One region of the Photobacterium sp. genome, then DNA from elsewhere that is predicted to be linked to it. Evidence: riboswitches for the same ligand, from Rfam matches in the RefSeq annotation. Region 1 holds a riboswitch; each other region holds the start of a gene.
The links. A riboswitch is a leader RNA that binds a small molecule or an ion and turns the genes downstream of it on or off. The one in region 1 is predicted to bind thiamine pyrophosphate.
Positions count from the first base shown of each region.

Region 2: linked by a shared signal. The riboswitch ahead of thiD (bifunctional hydroxymethylpyrimidine kinase/phosphomethylpyrimidine kinase) and the one ahead of thiC (phosphomethylpyrimidine synthase ThiC) in region 1 are both predicted to bind thiamine pyrophosphate.
Region 3: linked by a shared signal. The riboswitch ahead of thiB (thiamine ABC transporter substrate binding subunit) and the one ahead of thiC (phosphomethylpyrimidine synthase ThiC) in region 1 are both predicted to bind thiamine pyrophosphate.

Region 1 is NZ_JBVCPH010000016.1:834-8,362, reverse strand. Features, by position in the region: gene thiH (2-iminoacetate synthase ThiH) at 29-1,141, opposite strand; gene AC2204_RS16525 (thiazole synthase) at 1,152-1,922, opposite strand; gene thiS (sulfur carrier protein ThiS) at 1,923-2,159, opposite strand; gene AC2204_RS16515 (HesA/MoeB/ThiF family protein) at 2,146-2,940, opposite strand; gene thiE (thiamine phosphate synthase) at 2,930-4,177, opposite strand; gene thiC (phosphomethylpyrimidine synthase ThiC) at 4,177-6,099, opposite strand; TPP riboswitch at 6,241-6,338, opposite strand; gene AC2204_RS16500 (voltage-gated chloride channel family protein) at 6,442-7,529, opposite strand, start outside.
Region 2 is NZ_JBVCPH010000008.1:196,736-204,264, forward strand. Features, by position in the region: gene AC2204_RS11545 (DeoR/GlpR family DNA-binding transcription regulator) at 1-490, shown strand, start outside; TPP riboswitch at 765-863, shown strand; gene thiD (bifunctional hydroxymethylpyrimidine kinase/phosphomethylpyrimidine kinase) at 938-1,768, shown strand; gene AC2204_RS11555 (ABC transporter ATP-binding protein) at 1,800-2,570, shown strand; partial or broken gene AC2204_RS11560 (ABC transporter permease) at 2,599-3,327, shown strand; gene AC2204_RS11565 (ABC transporter substrate-binding protein) at 3,426-4,382, shown strand; gene AC2204_RS11570 (TenA family protein) at 4,472-5,155, shown strand; gene AC2204_RS11575 (glutathione S-transferase family protein) at 5,261-5,872, shown strand; gene AC2204_RS11580 (YaeQ family protein) at 5,975-6,514, opposite strand; gene AC2204_RS11585 (hypothetical protein) at 6,576-7,046, opposite strand; gene AC2204_RS11590 (GIY-YIG nuclease family protein) at 7,120-7,461, opposite strand; gene AC2204_RS11595 (YceH family protein) at 7,523-7,529, opposite strand, start outside.
Region 3 is NZ_JBVCPH010000012.1:106,378-113,906, reverse strand. Features, by position in the region: gene AC2204_RS14230 (PhoH family protein) at 122-1,498, shown strand; gene thiQ (thiamine ABC transporter ATP-binding protein) at 1,661-2,386, opposite strand; gene thiP (thiamine/thiamine pyrophosphate ABC transporter permease ThiP) at 2,395-3,990, opposite strand; gene thiB (thiamine ABC transporter substrate binding subunit) at 4,072-5,061, opposite strand; TPP riboswitch at 5,160-5,274, opposite strand; gene AC2204_RS14210 (DUF547 domain-containing protein) at 5,348-6,130, opposite strand; gene leuD (3-isopropylmalate dehydratase small subunit) at 6,228-6,830, opposite strand; gene leuC (3-isopropylmalate dehydratase large subunit) at 6,848-7,529, opposite strand, start outside.

The DNA.
Region 1 (7,529 bases):
TTTTTATTTCAACCCAAATAGTCACTTTTCAGCCGGAATAGGCATGGTGCCAGTCCTTCCACACCACTTCAAATCCGTGTTGCTTCACTGCCGCCGCAACGTCTGCCACCGAACGATCATCACTGATAGAGAACTGCTCTAGCTCCGGCTCATCACTGGCATATCCGCCAGGTTGTGTTTTCGACCCGGCCGACATGCTGGTCACGCCTAAAGGCAGCACATTATCTCGAAATTCGGGGGATTCCCGGGTCGACAGTGATAACTCCACGTGCGGATTAAACATCCGATAAGCACAAATCAGCTGAACCAATTGGCGATCACTCATTACCGATTTCGGTTGTAAACCGCCTTCACAGGGCCGTAAGCGCGGAAAAGAAATCGAGTAACGCGTTTGCCAATACGTACGCTCAAGATAATCGAGATGGCTGGCCGCAAAGAAACAATCAGTCCTCCATTCTTCCAAACCAATCAAAGCCCCAATACCGATTTTATCTATCCCCGCTTTTGCCAGGCGATCTGGGGTGGCCAGCCGATATTCAAAATCCATCTTATTACCACGCAAATGGTGCTTGACATAGGTTGGGGCGCTGTAGGTTTCCTGATACACCATCACCGCATCTAAGCCTAAGGTTTTCAGCTCGGCATATTCATGTTGTTCCAGCGGCTGTACTTCCATCGCCAAATAACTGAACTGCTGTTTTATCGTCGGTACCGTTTTACGGAAGTATTCCATTCCCACTTTGCGCTCATGCTCACCCGTTACCAACAGCACACTGTCAAAGTTCATTGCCTTGATTGCCTGGCACTCAAGCTCGATCTCTTCGATAGCCAAGGTACGCCGCTTGATCCGATTCTCCATCGAAAAGCCGCAATAGGTACAGGCATTCGCACACAAATTCGACAAATACAGCGGGACATAAAACGATATTGTATGACCGAAACGCTTCCGCGTTAATGCCGCCGATTGTTGTGCCATCTGCTCGAGGTACGGTTCGGCCGCCGGTGAAATAAGTGCTTTGAAATCGTCCAGATCACGTTTAGATTTACGTAACGCTCGCTCTACATCTGCCGCCGTTTTACTGTAGATAGATAAGCGCACATCATCCCAATCAAGCTGCTTCCAGACATCAACATAGCTCATGCGGCTCCCCTTATGCGCTTTGATCTAAGAAAGCCGTTAAAGGGCTTGAAGCTATCGCATGATTAACCGTACCCGCCAAGCCCGCTTCATAAGCCAACCGCCCACTTTCAACGGCAAGCTTGAAGGCTTTGCCCATCGCAACCGGATCGGCAGCGGCAGCAATTGCGGTATTCACCAGAACCGCATCAGCACCCATCTCCATCGCTTCGGCTGCATGGGAGGGAGCACCGATCCCCGCATCAACAATCACCGGCACCCGGGCCTGATCGATGATAATTTCAAGAAAATCACGCGAAACCAGCCCTTTGTTGGAACCAATCGGTGCACCTAACGGCATCACCGCGGCACAACCCACTTCTTCCAGGCGCTTACATAACACCGGATCGGCATGGCAATATGGCAGAACGATAAAGCCATCTCGTACCAGTTGCTCTGCCGCTATCAGTGTTTCAATCGGATCCGGCATTAAATACTTGGGGTCCGGATGAATCTCCAGTTTCAGCCAATTGGTTCCCAGCGCTTCACGGGCAAGCTTGGCGGCAAAAATGGCCTCTTGGGCATTTTTTGCTCCTGAGGTGTTCGGCAGTAAATTCACGCCCGCTTTGATCAACGGAGCCAGAATATCATCGTCACGGTTATCAATGTCGACCCGCTTCAGCGCCATCGTCACTAACTCAGATTCAGAGATAATGATAGAATCAGCCATTGTCTGACTATTGGCATATTTACCGGTGCCGGTAAAAAGACGTGAAGCAAATGTTTTATCCGCAATAGTTAGCATTTAACCTCCGGCAATGGCTTGAAACAAAGCAATTCGATCACCAGCACTTAATCGTGTGCTGTCCCATTCACTGCGTGCAACGATCTCGTCGTTTAAAGCGAGTGCAGTGGCTTTCAGTGGCATTTCCAGAGTCGTCAGCAACGCTGTAAGACTTTGCTCTGATGAGCAATCTACCGGCTTATCATTCACCCAGATCGGGATCTTCACGTCATTCAGTATCGGGTTATTGGTTGTCATTAGAATCCTGCTCTCTTTTATCACTACCCGGACGACAAACAGGACACTGCTTATCCCGGGTAAGGTTAAATCGTTGCCAGGCCATTGTCAGACCGTCAAATTGCTGCAACGAAGCAAAGGCGACTTGTCCCGCCCCGGTAATACACTTAATCGTTTCCAGTGCCTGCATCGTTCCCATCATGCCGACAATCGGACCGGCAATACCTGAATGGCTGCAATTCTGTGGCTCTGGTGGTGCATCGGATTGCGCAGGGAACAGGCAGTGATAACACGGCCCTTGTTTGTGCCTGAAATCAAATGCCATCAACTGCCCTTGCCAGCGAATGGCTGCGCCTGAGATCAGAGGCTTACCCGCAGAAAAACAGGCCCGATTCACCGCATATCGAGTAGGCAGGTTGTCGCTGCAATCTAAAATAACGTCAGCCAGATCCACTTCCATCGCCAGACGCTGACTGGCTAACCGGGCTTGTACTGCACGCACCCGTATATGCGGGTTAAGCGCCAGGATCTGCTCTGCCGCTATTTTGGCTTTGCTTTGTCCTTGATGGGCATCGCGATAAATCACCTGACGCTGCAGGTTTGAGCTGTCGACTTCGTCGTCATCGGCGATCACCATATTTCCCACGCCAGCTCCCGCCAGATACAGTGCCGCCGAAGAGCCCAGCCCTCCGGCTCCCACTAACAAAATCTGAGAACGAGCCAATAACTGCTGACCTTGTTCACCGATTTCCGGCAACATAATCTGACGGCTGTAGCGTACAAATTCCCGCTCACTCAGCATCCAGCGGTTCCCCTGTAGCATGGCGGATCAATAATTGATTAAATGCCTCAATCGCCGCTTTTTTATCATCGGCCTGAGTCACTGCGCGGACCACAGCCACACTACTGACCCCGGTACGCCATACTTTTTCCGCACGAGATAAATCAATGCCGCCAATCGCCACAGTCGGGAACGCATCGCCAAGCAATTTTTGATACAGCGCCAGACGATTCAGGCCTTGCGGCTTGGATGGCATCTCTTTGGTCGTGGTAGGATAAATATGACCCAGTGCGATATAACTCGGCGAAAACTCCACGGCTCGCAGGATCTCAAAATAGCCATGAGTCGATATACCAAGTCGCAAGCCTGCCTGCTGAATCGCGCTCAGATCGGCAGTATCTAAATCTTCCTGGCCAAGGTGAACGCCATAAGCGTGATGCTTAATTGCCAACTGCCAGTAGTCATTAACAAAAACCTGAGCATGATAAGTATTGCCCAAGGTAACAATTCGCTGGATTTGATCTTCAAGCTCAGACGATTGCGAATCTTTAATTCGCAGCTGGGTGGTTTTCACATCCAACTTGAGTAAGCGTTCTACCCATTCTGCCGAATCGACAACCGGATACAGTGCCAACTGACTTGGATCCGTCGCGGCAAAAGGAGCAACCGCCACTTCTTTGCTGCGCCAGCCTAACTCGGCGATTTCCGGATGATTAGCCGTTAATGGACGGGGAAACAACTCACGGCGCATTGGCCAGCTAATCTCACCATAACCATCGGGATTCGATTCCTGATAACCTCGAGCATGCGCGCGCGCCAAAGTCACTGCATCTTCCAACGGATAATCGAGCGCCAGGGCGGTTAGTAACATTGCACGCTGAGGATCACTGGCGCCGGCATGGTGACAATAGAGCGCACGAGCTTCACCGTTATGATGCCAGATATCAACGCAGCCCTTATCCGTAGGGAAGTCACACACCACTAATGACGGGTCGAGCTCAACCTTATGCTGCATCTCACTCAACGTCGGATAAGGGGCTAACCACTGATCCAGCACTCTGTAGCCATCGACAGCAGCATCAGCCTGATTAAATACCAGACTGAACTGACGCCCTTCCATTTGAATCTCTACAGCACCCGAATCGCTCAACTTGACACTGACAGACTCACCCAGCTGATACTGATCAGCAGTGGCCAGCAGCGGTTCTACATGCATTAGCAACGGTGTTAAACTATCGGGTAAACATAAAGAGCTCATTAACTATCCTCTTGGGCAGGGTGGTATAACTCACTACCTCGGGAACGGAACTCATCGGATTTTTGCTGCATGCCTGCCAATGGATCATTCAATAATTTGATCGCTAACTCGTCATCCTGTTCAAGACCTTTGGCGTAATCACGTACTTCCTGAGAGATCTTCATCGAACAGAATTTAGGCCCGCACATAGAGCAAAAATGCGCAACTTTTCCCGATTCCTGAGGCAGGGTTTCGTCATGATATGCACGAGCAGTATCAGGATCTAAACCCAGGTTAAATTGATCTTCCCAGCGGAATTCAAAACGCGCTTTTGACAAAGCGTTGTCTCGGACTTGTGCACCAGGATGGCCTTTAGCCAAGTCTGCCGCATGCGCACATAACTTGTACGTGATCAGACCCACTTTTACGTCGTCTTTATTCGGTAAACCAAGGTGTTCTTTCGGAGTGACATAACACAGCATAGCGCAACCATACCAACCAATGACCGCAGCACCAATTCCCGAGGTAATATGATCATAACCTGGTGCGATATCTGTCGTGAGCGGACCCAATGTATAAAAAGGGGCTTCATGGCAATGCTTCAGCTGCTCTTCCATGTTTTCTTTGATCATATGCATTGGGACATGGCCCGGGCCTTCAATCATCACCTGGACATCATATTCCCAGGCAATTTTCGTCAGTTCACCCAGTGTACGTAGCTCACTAAACTGCGCTTCATCATTCGCATCGGCAACAGAGCCCGGACGCAAGCCATCACCTAAAGAAAGGGCAATATCGTATTGCGCACAGATTTCACAGATTTCACGGAAGTGGACATAGAGGAAGCTTTCTTCATGATGTGCTAAACACCATTTCGCCATGATCGAGCCACCACGTGACACAATGCCGGTCACTCGTTTAGCCGTCATCGGCACATAACGAAGCAACACACCAGCATGAATTGTGAAGTAATCAACCCCTTGCTCGGCTTGTTCCAACAAGGTATCGCGGAAGACTTCCCAGTTCAGGTTCTCAGCAATACCATTCACTTTTTCCAATGCCTGATACATAGGTACCGTACCAATTGGCACAGGACTGTTACGGATGATCCACTCACGGGTTTCATGAATATTACGACCGGTAGAGAGATCCATCACGGTATCGCCGCCCCAGCGGGTTGACCACACTAGCTTTTCAACTTCTTCTTCAATGGAAGAGCTGACGGCGGAGTTGCCAATATTGGCATTCACTTTCACCAGAAAGTTACGACCAATGATCATCGGTTCAGATTCAGGATGGTTAATGTTGGCAGGAATAATGGCACGACCTTCAGCCACTTCCTGGCGCACAAACTCAGGCGTAATTTCAGCAGGCAGGTTGGCACCAAAACTAATGCCGGGGTGCTGTTGGTTCAGCACTCCATCTTGATACTCGACACGCCCCATATTTTCACGAATGGCAATGTATTCCATCTCAGGTGTCACAATGCCTTTTCGTGCATAGTGCAACTGGGTGACACATAGCCCTTGCTTGGCACGACGAGGGGGTATTTGCTGGGAAAAACGAAGATCGTCCAGTGTATCGTCAGATAAGCGTTCTTTGGTATATTTCGAACTTAACTCACCTAACTGTTCAGTGTCACCACGCTCATCTATCCAGCCTGAACGAATTTTATTTAAGCCAACGTAAATATTTACAGGCTGCTTGGGATCGGTATAAAAACCGGAGGTGTCATAGACACGGATAGGTTCGTTGGGCTCAAGAATAGGATCTTTCTTCGTTCCACCAACCAGGCTGGCAGACAGAGCAATCTCGCGCATGGGCACCTGAATATCAGCTCGGCTACCTTGCACATAAATCTTCCGGGAATTAGGAAAAGGTTGAGCAGTAAGTGAATCTATAAATTGTTTAGCTTCCAGTCTCGCTTGTTTGCGATTCGACATAGCAAATTCCTAAAATATCGATATAGGGGAAATTGCTTGGCGGATTGGCGCGTAAACAAGAGGCGTACACAAAGGCTGTGCAGCATCATCCGGTGCGCTAGTTGTGCATTAATATGTGTTGTATCTATCAATGCAGCTAGGCAGAAGAATTCTCTTGTTCCCTTCGCAGGTATTAGCCTGATCAGGTTCAACGGATCCCGTAATACGGTCTCAGCCATTTGGCACTCCGACAAGTTTCGAAAAGAGTATAGGGAAGGGAATAAATCACAGCAAGGGCAAAACAAAAAAAATGACGAACTCATGTGAAAATAATTAAGGCCGCACAATGGTACGGCCTTACGATTATTCGGAGTGTTTTTTAACTATTGCTTTTAGCAGAGATGAATGCGTTTCACGCAACTCACCTAACTTATGGGTGATTTTTGGTGCACCTTTTAAGTCAAATAACTTAGGTACAGCAACCCGTTGAGAGGAATAAATGCCAGTATGACCACTAAAATAGTAAGCTGTAAAACAGGCAATCGCAAAGTACAACATATAGTCTGCACCAAACAACTCGACGCCCATAATGGTACAGGCAAGCGGGGTATTGGTTGCCGCAGCAAATACAGCCAAAAAGCCAAGTGCGGCAAATAGATCAACTGGCGCACCCATTACCCAGGCCATGGTGTTTCCTAATGTGGCACCAACAAAGAACAGTGGAGTCACCTCCCCACCTTTATAGCCAGCAGCCAAAGTAATGGCTGTCAGTAACAGCTTAAGCAACCAGCTGTACCATTCAGCACCACCCTCATTGAATGCGCTGAGAATACTGACGCCACCCTCTCGGTTCGAATAGACCCCGAGACCGATATAATCATAATGGCCAATCAACTGAACAGTACCGATAACGATCAGCCCCCCAACCACCACAATAAGATATGGATTTTTCAGGGTTGCTTTAAAGATATCTTTAAAGGCATGGGTCAACTCACCAAACAGGTATCCAGCCAAACCAAATGCTATCGAAGCTAAAATGATTTTTCCGATCAGAAAGATATCCACTTTTACCGCTTGCTCAAACAAGGTAATGGTCTCTAAAAAGTCAATCCGATAATGAGTATGATGCGCTCCCCATGCACTACACACCAGATCGGCAAGAATAGCGGCAAAAAGGGCAGGAATAATCGCGTCAAACTTCAAGCGGCCGATAGCCAGTACTTCCAGCGCAAAGATTGCACCGGTTAATGGCGTGCCGAATACCGCACCAAATCCTGCAGCCACCCCTGCAATAAGGATCAAGCGAGTGTCAGATTCATTGAGTTTAAAGACTCGGGCCAGCCAATGCGTTGTTGCTCCGCCAATCTGAACGGCCGTACCTTCCCGACCCGCAGATCCCCCAAATAAATGAGTGATCACCGTCGTAATCAATACCAGAGGTCCCATTCTTG
Region 2 (7,529 bases), on a different contig from region 1:
GCCTAATGCAACGATTTATCTTGATGCAGGTACGACAACATTAGAAATTGCTCATCATTTAGTGCATCGCGATGATTTACTGGTGGTGACCAATGATTTTGCAATTACGGCATTCTTACTGAATAATTCCGAATGTAACCTCTACCATACGGGTGGTAAGATCGATCGGATGAACCAGTCTTGTGTGGGTGAAAAAGCAGCGCGACTGCTGAATGAGATAAATATTGATCTTGCCTTTGTGTCAACGTCATCTTGGAGTCAGCGTGGGATCTCGACACCGAGTGAAGATAAGGTACTCGTTAAAAAAGCAGTTATTGCTTCCTCTCGGGTTAATTACTTAGTGAGTGATTCATCAAAGTACGGCAAAGTTGCAACTTTTCATGCTGTTGATATCGACAGCTTCGATAAAATTATTACTGACATCCATTTCCCTGCCAGTTGCATCCAGGGTTTATCTGAACGAGGAATTGAAGTTGTGACGGTTAAATAGGGATTATCCGATAATATAAACAGGTATTGTTCCCAAAGGCTTTGTCGAAAAAATATTGAAGTATAAGCATACAGATTTCCACCCAGCCAACCTCAAGATTTTCATTTACGCAAGAATTCCGCATCTTGAGATAACTTGGCTATAGCTGCAATGATGATTGACGCTGTTGAGCACCATAATAAAAATGGCCCCAAGCCAGAAAAAGGTGTTAGGATATATGCCTAAACGGTTTACATTTCACTTTTTAAGTGTGATTTAGATTGTTTATTGAACAAGTAGTTAGTCGGGGAGCCATAAGGCTGAGACCACTTCGGTGGGACCCGTTGAACCTGATCCAGTTAGCACTGGCGTAGGGAACTAACAGTAGTGCCCCCTCTGGCCACGATTTATGGCCTGCTCTTCACGGCACCTGTTGTTACCCCTGCGCAGCATTTTTTAGGGGTAGTCATGACAGCAACGTCGAAAACACCAATCACACTGACCATCGCGGGTTCTGACAGCGGAGGCGGTGCCGGCATCCAAGCCGATATCAAAGCGATTTCTGCAACTGGCGGTTATGCCTGCTCAGTGATCACCGCACTTACAGCCCAGAACACCCTCGGTGTATCAGCCATATTCCCTGTTTCCCCAGAATTTGTCGAACAGCAACTTGATGCGGTATTTACCGACTTAGATGTTAAAGCAGTAAAAATCGGTATGCTGAGTGATGCCACGATCATTCGCGCTGTGGCGAACAAACTACGCCAGTATCAGCCTGCGTATCTGGTTCTCGATCCGGTGATGGTGGCCACCAGCGGTGACTTACTCTTACAGCAAGAAGCCATCTCAACCCTGAAAGAAGCACTGATCCCGCTGGCCGATGTGATCACCCCTAACCTGCCCGAAGCCGCTGCCCTGCTTAACTGCGAGCGTCCCACCACTGAAAGTGACATGGTAACCATGACTGAGGCACTTCGTCATCTGGGGGCTAAATCGGTATTGTTAAAAGGCGGGCATCTGGAACAAGAAGAAAATAGTACCGACCTTCTGATTGTGGCCGATGATGTGCATCGGTTGAGTACCAAGCGCATTGCCACCCGGAATACCCATGGCACAGGTTGTACCCTGTCGGCGGCAATCGCTTCTTATCTTGCGCAAGGTTATCCATTGCTCGACGCGGTAACCCATGGCAAAAACTATATATCGCAAGCAATCCTTCATGCTGATGAGCTGGAAATTGGTTCCGGTCATGGCCCCGTGCACCATTTCTTTGCTGGTCATTTCACCCCTGACGCGTAACTAAAAAATAACGGAGCATGACGGTAATACTATGACGGTTGCAATATCGGCAATACCCGGGGTTGAGGTGACGCTAACACACGGCCAGATCCATTATCACACCAGCCCGTTTCCACTGTTTGCAAACTTAAGTCTAACCCTGCCGAAAGGTAAATGGACCTGTATTCTCGGCAAAAGTGGCTGTGGTAAAACCTCCCTTTTACGCCTGTTGGCTGGTTTGCTGGATGACAAAGCACAGTGGCAAGGTGAAATAACAACATGTGATGGGAAAACACCAGCAAGCCAGGTGGCCTATATGGCACAACAAGATTTACTACTGCCCTGGCTGAGTGTAATAGAGAACGTCTGTTTCAGTATTCGTTTAATGAAAGGCAAGCCGAATGCCGATGAGAAAGCGCGCGCGCTCGATCTGTTACACAGAGTCGGCCTCGCCGAATATGCCAGTGCTTATCCCGATAGCCTATCTGGCGGAATGCGCCAACGTGTCGCTTTGGCCAGAACCCTGATGCAGGATAAACCACTGCTGTTAATGGACGAACCTTTCTCGGCCCTCGACGCTGTTACCCGCCATAAACTACAGAACCTCGCGGCTGAGTTGCTGGCTGATAAAACCGTTTTGCTGATCACCCATGATCCGCAAGAAGCGCTGCGCTTGGGTCATCAAATATTGCTGATGACGGGAACTCCCGCTGCTGTCCGTTCACTCCCGGCACCGTCATCAGCACCTCCTCGCCAATTTGATGCTGAACTGGCGACATTACAACAAAAAATTATCGAGCAACTGGAGCAGGATTATGGCTGACTTACAATCGTCTCCCCACCCACTGCCTCGCATGATTATCAGCAGCGCAGTGATCCTCGGGGTATGGCAACTGACTGTCGTAACATTTCAATTACCGAGTTTTATCTTACCGGGCCCGATAGCTGTACTCGACAAGCTTATCCAGCGCCATGACGTTCTGCTCAATCACACCTGGGTTACCGCCGCTGAAGTGCTACTGGGTTTATTGCTAGGCCTGTCAATGGGCCTGTTTTTTGCTCTGCAGATGCTGCTCTTTGATCCGCTGCGTCGCTGGTTGCTACCTGTGTTAATTGCCAGCCAGGCAATTCCTGTCTTTGCCATCGCACCTATTCTGATGCTATGGCTGGGGTATGGCATTACCTCCAAAGTCGTGATGGCGGCATTGATCATCTTTTTCCCTGTGACCACCTGTTGTTACGACGGATTAAGGCACACACCTTCCGGCTATCTGGATCTGGCTAAAACCATGGGCGCTTCAAAATGGCAACTGCTGTGGCATGTACGCTTACCTGCAGCTTTACCCGCGCTGGCATCGGGGATCCGTGTTGCGGTTGTTGTCGCGCCAATTGGTGCCGTTGTCGGTGAATGGGTGGGCTCCAGTGAAGGGCTGGGCTACCTGATGTTGCAAGCCAATGCCCGCATGATGATCGATGAAATGTTTGCCGCTTTGTTGATCCTGGCTACTTTTTCAATCGGCTTGTACTTTGCTGCCGATTTACTGCTTAAGCGAGCGATACCATGGCAATCCAAACAATGAATGGAACCGCAAAATTAACCTAATATTTCAAACTCATAGCAATATGAAAAACAACGTAAAACCACCTCAATACTAATGAAATAAAAAGGACATTAACCTTGAAAAAAATACTGGCTAAAAGCCTGATTTCTCTGGCGCTTTCCACCTCTGTCTTTAGTGCTCCCGCTTTTAGCGCACCAACTAAAAACATGACGTTAATGCTCGACTGGTTCGTCAACCCGAATCATGGCCCGATTGTCATCGCAAAAGAGAACGGTCTTTTCAACGACCAAGGACTGAACATCACCATCCAGGAGCCGGCGGATCCAAGTATGCCGGCCAAATTGGTGGCAGCGGGCAAAGTTGACTTAGCAGTGTCTTACCAAACCAGCCTCACGATAGATGTTGCAGCCGGTCTGCCTTTGATCCGCTCTGCCACATTGATAGCAGCACCACTGAATACATTGATGGTACTGGACAACAACAAAATCAACTCACTGGCAGATTTGAAAGGAAGGAAAATAGGTATCGCCATCGCTGGTAACGAAGAAGCGACGATCGGTACTATGCTCAATAGCGAAGGCGTCGACTATAAAGATGTTCAAATCATCAATGTTGGCTGGGCACTGTCATCATCACTGGCATCTGGCAAAGTCGATGCTATCTGGGGCGGGCTGCGTAACTTTGAGACTAATCAGCTTGAGCTGGAAGGCTACAAAGCCAAGGCGTTCTTCCCCGAAGAGCACGGTGTACCGTCATACGATGAGCTAATCGTCGTCGCGAACAAAAACAGCTATGACCGAGACATACTGAAAAAATTCAACCGGGCTCTTGAACTGGCAACCCAGTACATCATCAACCACCCCGATCAGGCATGGGAAGAGTTTGTCGCTTACTCTCCCGACACACTTAACAACGAACTGAACCGCCGTGCATGGCGTGACACCCTGCCTCGTTTCGCACTGCGTCCGTCAGCCGTTGATGAAGCGCGTTACGATGACTTCGCACAATTTATGTATCAGCACAAAATCATTGATAACGCACCGCGAGCGAAGGATTACGTACCGACACTGTAATTGTCGGTTTCACCGCCTTGCAATAATCACTCTATCGGGGCTCCGGCACTCAGTACGAAGCCCATCGTTATGCTAAAAGGTTAAATCAAATGAATCATCAGGATCTAATTCGCGCTTGTCATCAAACCTGGATTGACTATACGCAACACAGCTTTGTAGATCAGCTTGCGAGCGGACAACTACACAATGAGGCTTACCTGCACTATCTGAAACAGGATTTTCTTTTCTTAAAGCATTATGCCCGCGCCTATGCGCTGGCAATTTACAAGGCGCAGACCTTAGAAGAAATGCGTGCACCATTGCCGGGTTTACATGCCCTTATCGAAAATGAAACCTGCCACCATATGACCTACTGCGCGCAATGGGGATTGACTGAAAGAGATATGGAAGCTGAGCAGGAAGATTTTGGCACCGTTGCATACACGCGCTATGTACTTGAAACCGGCATGGCGGGTGACCTGGTTGATCTGTACGTTGCCCTCGCACCATGTGCCATTGGTTATGCAGAGATTGGCCAGCAGCTGCTCAAAGATGAAAGGACGGTGATGGAAGGGAATCCCTATTATAGCTGGATCGAGCTATACAGTAGTGACGATTTCCAGAACGGTGCTAAATCTGGCATGGAACGTCTCGATTTAATGATCGCTGACACTCCACTAAACAGCCCGCGCGGTCAGCGTTTATGCGAAATATTCAAGACGGCGACCCGTATGGAAGTCGCCTTCTGGCAGCAAGGCTTAAATGCCGTTAAAGCTGAATGCCGTTCCGCATAAGAGGCTAACCAACCTTAAGCATCTAAAATTCAATCCATTTCTTGACTATTCGCTCGGCAATTGCATAAGTTATAATCTAGCCGAACATCAGATAAAGGGAACAACATGAAGATTTACGAACTGGCTCCCGCTCCAAGTGCTCGCCGGGTAAGTATTTTCCTGGCTGAAAAAGGAATTGAAATCGACCGGGTTAACGTTGATATTCGTGGCGGTGAAAACCTCTTTGATGAGTTCAAAGCCAAAAGCATCAATGGCCGCATTCCGGTTTTAGAATTAGATGACGGCACGACGATCTGCGAGTCCATTGCCATATGTCGTTATTTCGATGAAATGTACCCATCCACTCCCTCTCTTTTCGGTGATACCCCGCAAGAACGAGCGAAGGTAGAAATGTGGCAACGTATCGTCGAGTTTCAAGGGCTGTATACGGCCATGCAGGCATTCCGAAACATTAGCGGGATCTATAAAGACAGAGAGAATTGCGTTGAAAGCTGGGGGCATGAATCACGCCAGCGGGTGGTTGAATTCCTGCCGACACTCGATGCACAGTTAGCGAACTCGGCTTATATCGCAGGAAACAAGTTTTCTGTTGCCGACATCACCGCTTTTGTGATGTGCGGTTTTATTACGAACCTCGAAATTACCATTGATGAAATGTTCCCTCATATTCAAGATTGGTACGAACGCGTTTCACAACGGCCCTCGATACAAAGATAAAAACGGCTCCTGGTTGATATCAGGTACTCAAAAACCAGACCCCGCAGACAAAACAGTGATTTTTGTCTGCGGGATCGGTGTTATACGTTACACAAGCTAGACCTAGCGGTGCCACCATTCAGGGATAATGGTGCAATCTCCCATATTTGTGCTCAACCAGGCTTGTTCACCTTCAATCGTCAATTGAAGCTGCATAGAACGTTCAATCAATGCTTCTAGCTCGGCCAGGGTTTCATCGTTGATATAGACGACAGAAACATTATCAAACTGATTAATTTTAATCTTGTTTTGCTGCCACCAGATTGGTGCCGCACGATCGCCATAAGCAAAGATAATAACCTGCTTAGATTTATTGGATGCTTTACGGATACGCTTTTCATCCGGCAAGCCAAGATCTATCCATAATTCCATTTCATCACTTAGACTCTTGCGCCAAAGATCGGGTTCGTCAGCAGAACTTACGCCTTTGGTAAACGTAAGATTTTCATCAGCATTTAACCCCCATGCTAACAGGCGCAGCATCATACGTTGCAGCGTTTCTGAAGGATGACAGGCAATAGTGTGGTTCATATCTAGATAGACATGACGATCCAAATCAGCAATATTGATATGGGCTTTATAAATTGTGGCTTTTTGCGCCATAAGAGTAACACCTAACCGGTATATTAAGAAGTGTAGTAAGGAGGAGAATATACTGCAATTTTTATTGTTTTTTCAATGTGATAACGCGTTTATTGGTTTCATTCATCTCGTTCGTCAGTTGCTGACATTCAAGCGTCAGTTGTGATACAGACATTTGACTAAATGTTGACTGAAAATGTTTCTGAGAATCGGCAAGTATCGCTTTCCACTCCATCGCATCGACGGCAGAAAGCTCTTCTGTCAAAAGTCTTTTTCCCTCGTCAATATACTCTTTGGCAACAGCGCCGTATTCAGTAAAAGCTTGTTTCAGCTGTTTACTGACATCATTATCTAAACGATCACAGCCCTGAATAATCGATTCTTTCAATTGAAACGTTGTATAGATCCCGACCAATTTATCTCTCAACACATCTCGCGTTTGACGCAAGTTGTCTGAAGTAGCGACATCTGACCCCATTACCGTCAATGGTAAGCAACATAACGAAACAATAAACAAACGAAGCTTAATAACCACAATATCAAACCAATCCATAGCAGATGCATGATGATACGTTATTATGCCAACCTGGACAATTACCAGTTAAAACCAACCCTATTCTTGCTGTTTATATCGTCTCTAGCGACATATCGTTAGCCACTATCGCTTCTTTTCTGGCCTTAGACAGACGCTTGATCCGGTATTCCAGTTGCATGGCTTTGCGTTTATCCCCGACAGCTTCAGACCAGACTAAAGTAAGAGGGCCTTTGCCCTTTAAATACTTCGCCCCTTTTTTACTGCTCTGATGTTCGGTAAAGCGACGCTGTACGTCAGTCGTTACGCCACAATATAAACTGCTCGAGGCCGTCCGAATAAGATAAACAGACCACAATACCGGCTGAGGCTTGGTGGGCTCATCAATGATTGTGTTACCGTTTTTGGCTGGGCTGCCATTGTATTTATGGTCCATTGTGAACAGGCGTCGCTCCTAGATACGTCCAAAACGTCTGTAATGAGGAACTAAAAGCAAATTATGAT
Region 3 (7,529 bases), on a different contig from region 1:
AGTATTTTTGTCACATTTATTTCATGATCTCCGGTCTTTAATAGTAACTACCGTGTTTTGACGTACGTTTAAGTGTAGTGGCAATTTATTTTGCTATCAGGATGCTACCAAGGAGGTGCTTATGGACGATTATGCACGGAAAATCTTTGTACTTGATACCAATATTCTACTTCATGAACCTCTCGCGATTTATTCTTTCCACGAGCACGATGTCGTTATTCCGATGACGGTACTGGAGGAGCTCGATCGGATTAAAGACAGTAAACGTGATGTTTCCCGCGATGCTCGGGTAGCCATCCGCGCGCTGGAAGATATCTTCCACGATGCCACCCCCGAGCAGATTTCTGCCGGAATTCCTTTTACTCATGATGGCGGTCATAAAGGGACGGTTGCTATTTTTGCCGATTACACGATCAAAGAAATGGTGCACGCATTTGCTGATAAGGCCGGCGATAACCGGATTCTTAACGGGGTTCTGTACCTGCAATCTCACTATGCTCCGCGCGAAGTCGTATTGGTAACCAAAGATATCAATATGCGGCTGCGCGCCAAAGGTGCCGGCGTCTATAAGGTTGAGGATTATCGCTCTGATCAGCTTATTGATGATGTAAAATTATTAAGTAAAGGTTTTCATCAATTTGACGGGCTGTTTTGGGATCGGGTCGGGGAGTGTCAGACGGAAAGCCGCGGGCGTGCCACCGTGCATACCTTGCCGACAGAGCTGTTTGAGGCTCCTTATCTTAATCAGTACCTTCTTGATGACGGAGATGATTTTGCGGGCCGGATCGACAGTATTGATGGTGCAACGGTCACGGTCAAAGATCTGGGTCATGAGCGATTGATGCACCGCCAGGCATGGGGGATCCACCCTAAAAATGTCTATCAGGGAATGGCGCTGGATGCGATGCTCGACCCTGATATTGATCTGGTCATTCTGACCGGTCCGGCCGGGTGCGGTAAGACGATTCTGGCAATGGCCGCCGCGCTGGAGCTGGTGATTGAAAAAAGCATGTATGACAAGATTATTGTCACCCGTAACACTCCGGAAATTGCCGAATCTATTGGTTTCTTACCGGGGACGGAAGAAGAAAAAATGATGCCGTGGTTAGCGGCGGTAACAGATACTATGGAAGCGCTACATAAAAACGATGTTTGTACTGATGGCTCAATGAAATATATCTTTGAGAAAGCCAATATTCAGTTCAAATCCATTAACTTCATGCGTGGCCGTTCAATTCAGAATGCGTTTGTATTGCTGGATGAATGCCAGAACTTAACGGCTTCACAAATCAAAACGATCATTACCCGTTGCGGTGAAGGTACCAAACTGGTCTGTTCCGGTAACCTGTCTCAGATTGACTCCAGTTATCTCTCACCCGTTACATCGGGCTTAACCTATATTGTCGAACGCTTTAAACACTTTGAAGGCAGTGCCAACATCTACCTCAATGGGGTTGTCCGCAGTCGTCTTGCTGAATTTGCGGAAGAGAATTTGTAGTAAAGGGAAAAGCGGTCCAGTGGCCCTGTGGTTCTGTGGCGGTGTTTGTTGTTGCTCTTATTGACCGTATGGGGCTTTAGAGCAAACTTGCAGAACCATAGAACCATAGAACCATAGAACCATAGAACCATAGAACCATCGAACCATAGAACCTCACACATCTTAAATACCTAAGTACTTCTTCAATGCTTCATCTTCAGGCTCGACCAGCACTTGCCGCGTCGGGCCTGACACCGTCACTTGCCCCTCATAGATGAACGCGCATTTATTGGCAATTTTCAGGGCATCTTCGGGGCTGTGGGTGACCATCAGTACGGTGATTTGCTGCTCTTTTGCGAGGCTTTTTACCAGTGTTAGCATTTCTTTGCGCAGCGCCGGATCGAGCGCCGAGAACGGCTCATCGAGTAACAGTAAGGGTTGCTGCCGGATCAGGCAGCGTGCCAGCGCCACCCGCTGTTTCTGCCCGCCGGAGAGTTGTTCCGGCAGGCGGTCGAGATACTTGCTTATTCCCACCCGAGATGCCGCGACGACTATATTCTCTTTATCTTCCCGGCTTAGCTTTAATCCGGGGTGGATCCCAAGGCCGATGTTTTCAAACACTGTAAGGTGGGGGAACAGGTTGTGATCCTGAAACAAAATGGAGAGCGGACGCTCGGCGGGCGTTTGGCTTGTTATCGGCTGCCCGGCAATGTGCAATTCACCGCTGTCAGGGTTAAGAAAACCCGCCACCATGGCTAACAAGGTACTTTTCCCGGCTCCGCTAGGGCCGATCAATGCCACGATATCGCCTTTTTCAGCCTGCAGGTCGAATACCATAGGTTGTATTCTATTCTGGGCTGACTGGCCGGGGTGTACATAGTGGTGACATAAGTGATTGAGTTTGAGCATGATGACTTCTACTTTTTATGATCAGAAATAAGAACTTTCTCGACCAAGGTAAATAATCCGAGGCTGAGTAATAGCAGCAGCAAGGCCGCCACGGCTGCGGCATCCATCTGATAACTTCCCAACAGCTGAAACAGATACAGAGGAAGGGTCTGGAAATCCTGACTGCCAAATAAGGCGATAGCCCCTAAATCACCGAGCGAGAGCACAAAACCGATCGCCAGAGCCTGGGCGATCGGTTTGCGCAGGGCGCGCCACTCAACCAGCCGCAGGCGTGACAGGCCGCTCATTCCCAGGCTCTGGCACAATGGATTGTATTGCTGAGCGACATGGAGCATTGGCTGGCTCAGGGTTTTTATCACATATGGCAGAGCCATTAACGCATTGACGAAGATAATCACCCAAAGAGCGGTGGCAAAGACATCGGTATACTGGCGCAGCAGCAAAAAGATCCCGGTGCTGAGCACTAAGCTGGGGGTAACCAGAATAATGGTGCCGAGCAGTTCTATTCCATCAGCACGAAGTCTTTTATTGTGCAGGCGCCAGTGGCGACTGGTCAGTAAGATAGCGAGACCACTGAAGACGGCGATCAGGCAGGAAACCACCGCGATCCTGAGTGAATTTGCGATGGCTTGCCACAGCGCGGGCTCGGCCAGTTGCTGGGGAAGTTTACTGTTGAGCCCGGCACCAATGACGGCGAGTAAGGGCGGCAGAACGAGCAGCAGGGCTAGGCTGATCCAGCTCCAGTCCCAGATTTTTGCCCGTCGATTGTCGAGATAATTAGGTTGGTGCTCTGCCACCGAGCCCGTCAGGGTTGAAAGTGGTTTCGCAAATCGCAGGGTGAATAACACTAGGCTGCAGCAAATCAGCATTTGCCACAACGCCAGAACGGCTCCGGCTGCCAGGTCGAAGTCATAGCGCAACGCCTGATAAATTGCCAGCTCGATGGTGGTGGCTTTTGGCCCGCCGCCCAGTGACATAATCACCGCAAAACTGGTAAAGCAGAGCATGAAAACCAGACCAATCACATGAGGCAGCTGTTGCCTTAAGCGCGGCCAGGCAATTAGGCGGAACTTACTCCAGCCCGTAATACCCAGATGGGCTGCCAGTTTATGCTGTTCAAAAGGGATCCCTTCGATACTTTGCAGTAACAGACGGGTGGCTAACGGTAAGTTAAGGAACACATGCGCCAGCAAAATGCCGTTTAAGCCATAAAGGTTAAACGGTAGCGGCTGCTGCCAGATGCCCAGTATGGCAGCCAGCAGGCCGCTTTTGCCGTAAATCGCCAGCAGGCCAAAGACCGCAACCAGTACCGGTAGCACCAGAGTCATCGCAAATAACCGCAGCAATAAGCTACGGCCGAAAAACTGCCGACGCGACAGCGCATAGGCAACCGGAATAGCCGGCATTACGCTGAGCAAGGTCGAGAGCAAAGCCTGATAAAAGCTGAATCCCGCCACGTGGCGCAGATAGGGGTCTTGCCAGATCTTCAGAGAGTCAAAGTCGGTCGCCTGACTGATCAACGCGGTGATGGCACTGATCACCACGATGGCGATCAGCCCGGCGGTGATCATGCCGGGCAGTGAAGCACGAAAACGGGTATTCAAAAGTCAGTGACCATTATTGATAATATTCTTTTTTTGTAAGCGCTCTTCAGTCAGAGCGCTCAGTGGAGGGATGTAGCAGCGCTATTGCGTAAGGGCATTCTGCCATTCGCGGATCCAGCCGCGACGTTGTGATGCCACTTCCTTTGCACTGAATTGCAAGGCTTTCTCGGGCAGGGTTAATTGCTCAAAACCTGCCGGTAATGCTTGTTTGGTGACAGGGTACATCCAGTTACCGGTTGGCATTGCAGACTGGAACTCATCACTCAGAATAAACGTCATGAACTGATCGGCCAGTTTGGCATTTGGACTGTTTTTCAGCTTAGCCGCCACTTCAACCTGCATGTAGTGACCTTCACTGAATTCTGCGGCCCGGTATTTGATCTCTTTGTCAGCAATGATGTGATAAGCCGGAGACGTGGTGTAAGACAGCACCATGTCAGATTCCCCTTTAAGGAACATGTTGTAAGCTTCAGACCAGCCCTTGGTGACGGTGACTGTTTTCTTTGCCAGCTGCTGCCAGGCATCGGTTGCCTTATCGCCATAGACCGACTTCATCCACAGCATCAGGCCTTGCCCCGGTGTCGACGTGCGGGGATCTTGATAGATCACGCTGATATCATCACGTTGGATCAGCTCTGCCAGGCTCTTGGGCGGGTTAGTTAGCTTTTCCGAGTCATAGACAAAGGCAAAATAGCCGTAGTCGTACGGAACAAAGGTTGTATCACTCCAGCCATTGGGGAGGTCAACGGCACCGGTATCGACATTATGTACGGCCAGTAAGCCTGTTTGCTTGGCTTCCGCCATCAGGTTGTTATCTAACCCCAGCAAGATGTCCGCTTTGGTGCTGCGGCCTTCCAGGCGGACACGGTTTAGGATCGACACCCCGTCATCAAGGGCGACGAACTCAAGGTTACAATTGCATTGGGCTTCAAAGGCTTTTTCGATGGCCGGGCCCGGTCCCCAGTCTGATGCAAATGAGCTGTAGGTATAGACCGTTAAGGTATTGTCACTGGCCCATGCCGAGCTTGCGGCTAATAAAGACAGAGAAAGAATTGGTAGTCGTTTTTTCACGATGCGCTCCTGATGCCCAACATCCTGCGGGACAATTATTTCAAGTGAGCGAAGGTTGAGAAGGTGTTGTCTGATGCTTTTGCTCTGGTAAAACAAGCAGCGGCTATTTTCTCAATTCCTACGCCAGTATGACCTGGTTCAGGTTCAATGGGTTCTGCGTCAGCAATCTCAGCCTTAGTTGCTTAAACAACATCGACTCCCCAATGAGAACGGTAGCTATTGTAATGCGCTAAGCAGTCTGTTGCCAGCGTAATACGCCTGTGCTGATTTAATGGCGTGCACTGTCTTATTCTGTTTCATTCAGCGCCCAGTCGTAATCATAGCTGATGTGGTTAAGTTCCACTGGAGCCCCTTTCCAGTATTGATTCAGGTGATTTTGCAGTGCGGCCTTATTACCAAAATCCTCGCCATACCAGTCATAGATAGAGGAAAGGCGGACTTTATCGCCTGTCAGCTGAACGCCCTTGGTGCTGTTCACAAAGCGGATGGCGGCCTGGTCAAGTAAGTCTTCGCTATTGCTGGCAGTAAAGGCCTGAGGCTGAAGATCCGGGCACCCCAGGCTGGCACAATTGACGACATAATGGATACGCGGATCTTGCCAGATCGGGCGTAAAATACGGTGCTCTATGTCATTGAGTGACAATTGTTTGCCATTGATGGTGATCAGATCCTCATCCCAAGGTCCGAAAGTGAAGAACCCACCCAGTTTGGTGATCGATTTCAGCGGGTAATTATCCAGGATCAGTCGGACGGTGAGCGCATTGTAGAGGTTAACCCAGTAGGCAAATTGCTCGCTTTTTCGATACTTAAGGGGATCGCTGGCGGTGAGGGAGCGGATATAGCGGTCAAGATCCCACTTATCATTGGCGGAAACTGCGCGGTAGCGAAACAACGTCTGCTGAGGTTGCTGCACGAGATACTTGTCCAGCAGTTGTTGCCAGAGGACATGGGAAACTGCGGTGCTATTGGCTTCATTGCTTTGCTGCCAGTAAGGCCACAGATCGGCTTTTGGGGCTGCCCAAAGACTATTCGACACCATTAACAGGCATAGCGAAAGTAAGGTGCGCATCGTTGTTCCCTTATTGTGGCTAAAAGCTAGCATTCAACGGCTTAGGTATAAAGAAAAGGCGCTCAGACAGAGCGCCTTGGGTTAGTGATTGCTTACGTTAAACAAGAAATGACGGAATGTTGTTTTCGTATTCCGTGATTTCGTCTTCATGCTGCAGGGTCAGACCAATGTTATCAAGGCCGTTCAGCAAGCAGTGGCGACGGAATTCATCAATTTCGAATGAATACGACTTGCCGTTAGCGGTCACTGACATCGCTTCCAGATCGACGGTGATCTCGGCACCTTCGTTAGCTTCAACGTAGTGGAATAGCTCATCGACTTCCTGCTCTGTCAGGCGAACCGGCACCATTTGGTTGTTGATTGAGTTGCCATAGAAAATATCGGCAAAGCTGGGCGCAATCATCACTTGAATGCCGTAATCAGCCAGTGCCCATGGGGCATGTTCACGGGATGAGCCACAACCGAAGTTTTCCCGAGCCAGCAGGATACTGGCTCCCTGATAACGCGGGTAGTTCATCACAAACTCCGGATTCGGTTGCTCGCCGGCATCATCTAAAAAGCGCCAGTCATGGAACAGGTGCTTACCAAACCCTGTGCGTGTTACTTTTTGCAAAAACTGCTTAGGAATGATCGCATCGGTATCAATATTCGCGGTATCAAGTGGAACCACTAATCCTGTGTGCTGTTTAAAACCTGTCATTGTTCGTTCCTTCCTGATTAAGCCGTTGCGTTATCTAAGTCGCGGATATCAACAAAGTGGCCGGCACATGCTGCTGCCGCAGCCATTGCCGGACTCACCAGATGCGTTCGACCATCACGACCCTGGCGACCTTCGAAGTTACGGTTACTGGTTGACGCACAGCGCTCTTTTGGCCCTAAACGGTCATTGTTCATCGCCAGACACATTGAGCAACCCGGCAGGCGCCATTCAAACCCGGCTTCAATGAAGATTTTATCCAGCCCTTCTTTCTCAGCTTGGGCTTTTACTTGTTCCGATCCCGGAACCACCAGAGCCTGAACACTGGCTGCGACTTTGCGCCCTTTGGCAATCGCCGCCGCTGCACGCATGTCTTCGATTCGAGAGTTGGTGCAAGAACCGATAAAGACTTTATCGATGTTGAAGTCAGATAATTTCTTGCCTGCTTCTAACCCCATGTAGGCCAGTGCTTTTTCTGCTGAGGTTTTATCTACTTGATCGGTGAAGTTGTCAGGGCCTGGTATTAATTCATCAATAGCAATAACTTGACCCGGATTGGTTCCCCAGGTGACTTGAGGTTTGATCGCTTTTGCATCTAAGGTCACAACGGCATCAAACTCAGCGTCATCATCGGTTTTCAGGCTCTTCCAGTATTCGACTGCCGCTTCATAGTTCGCACCGACAGGGGCAAACTTACGATCT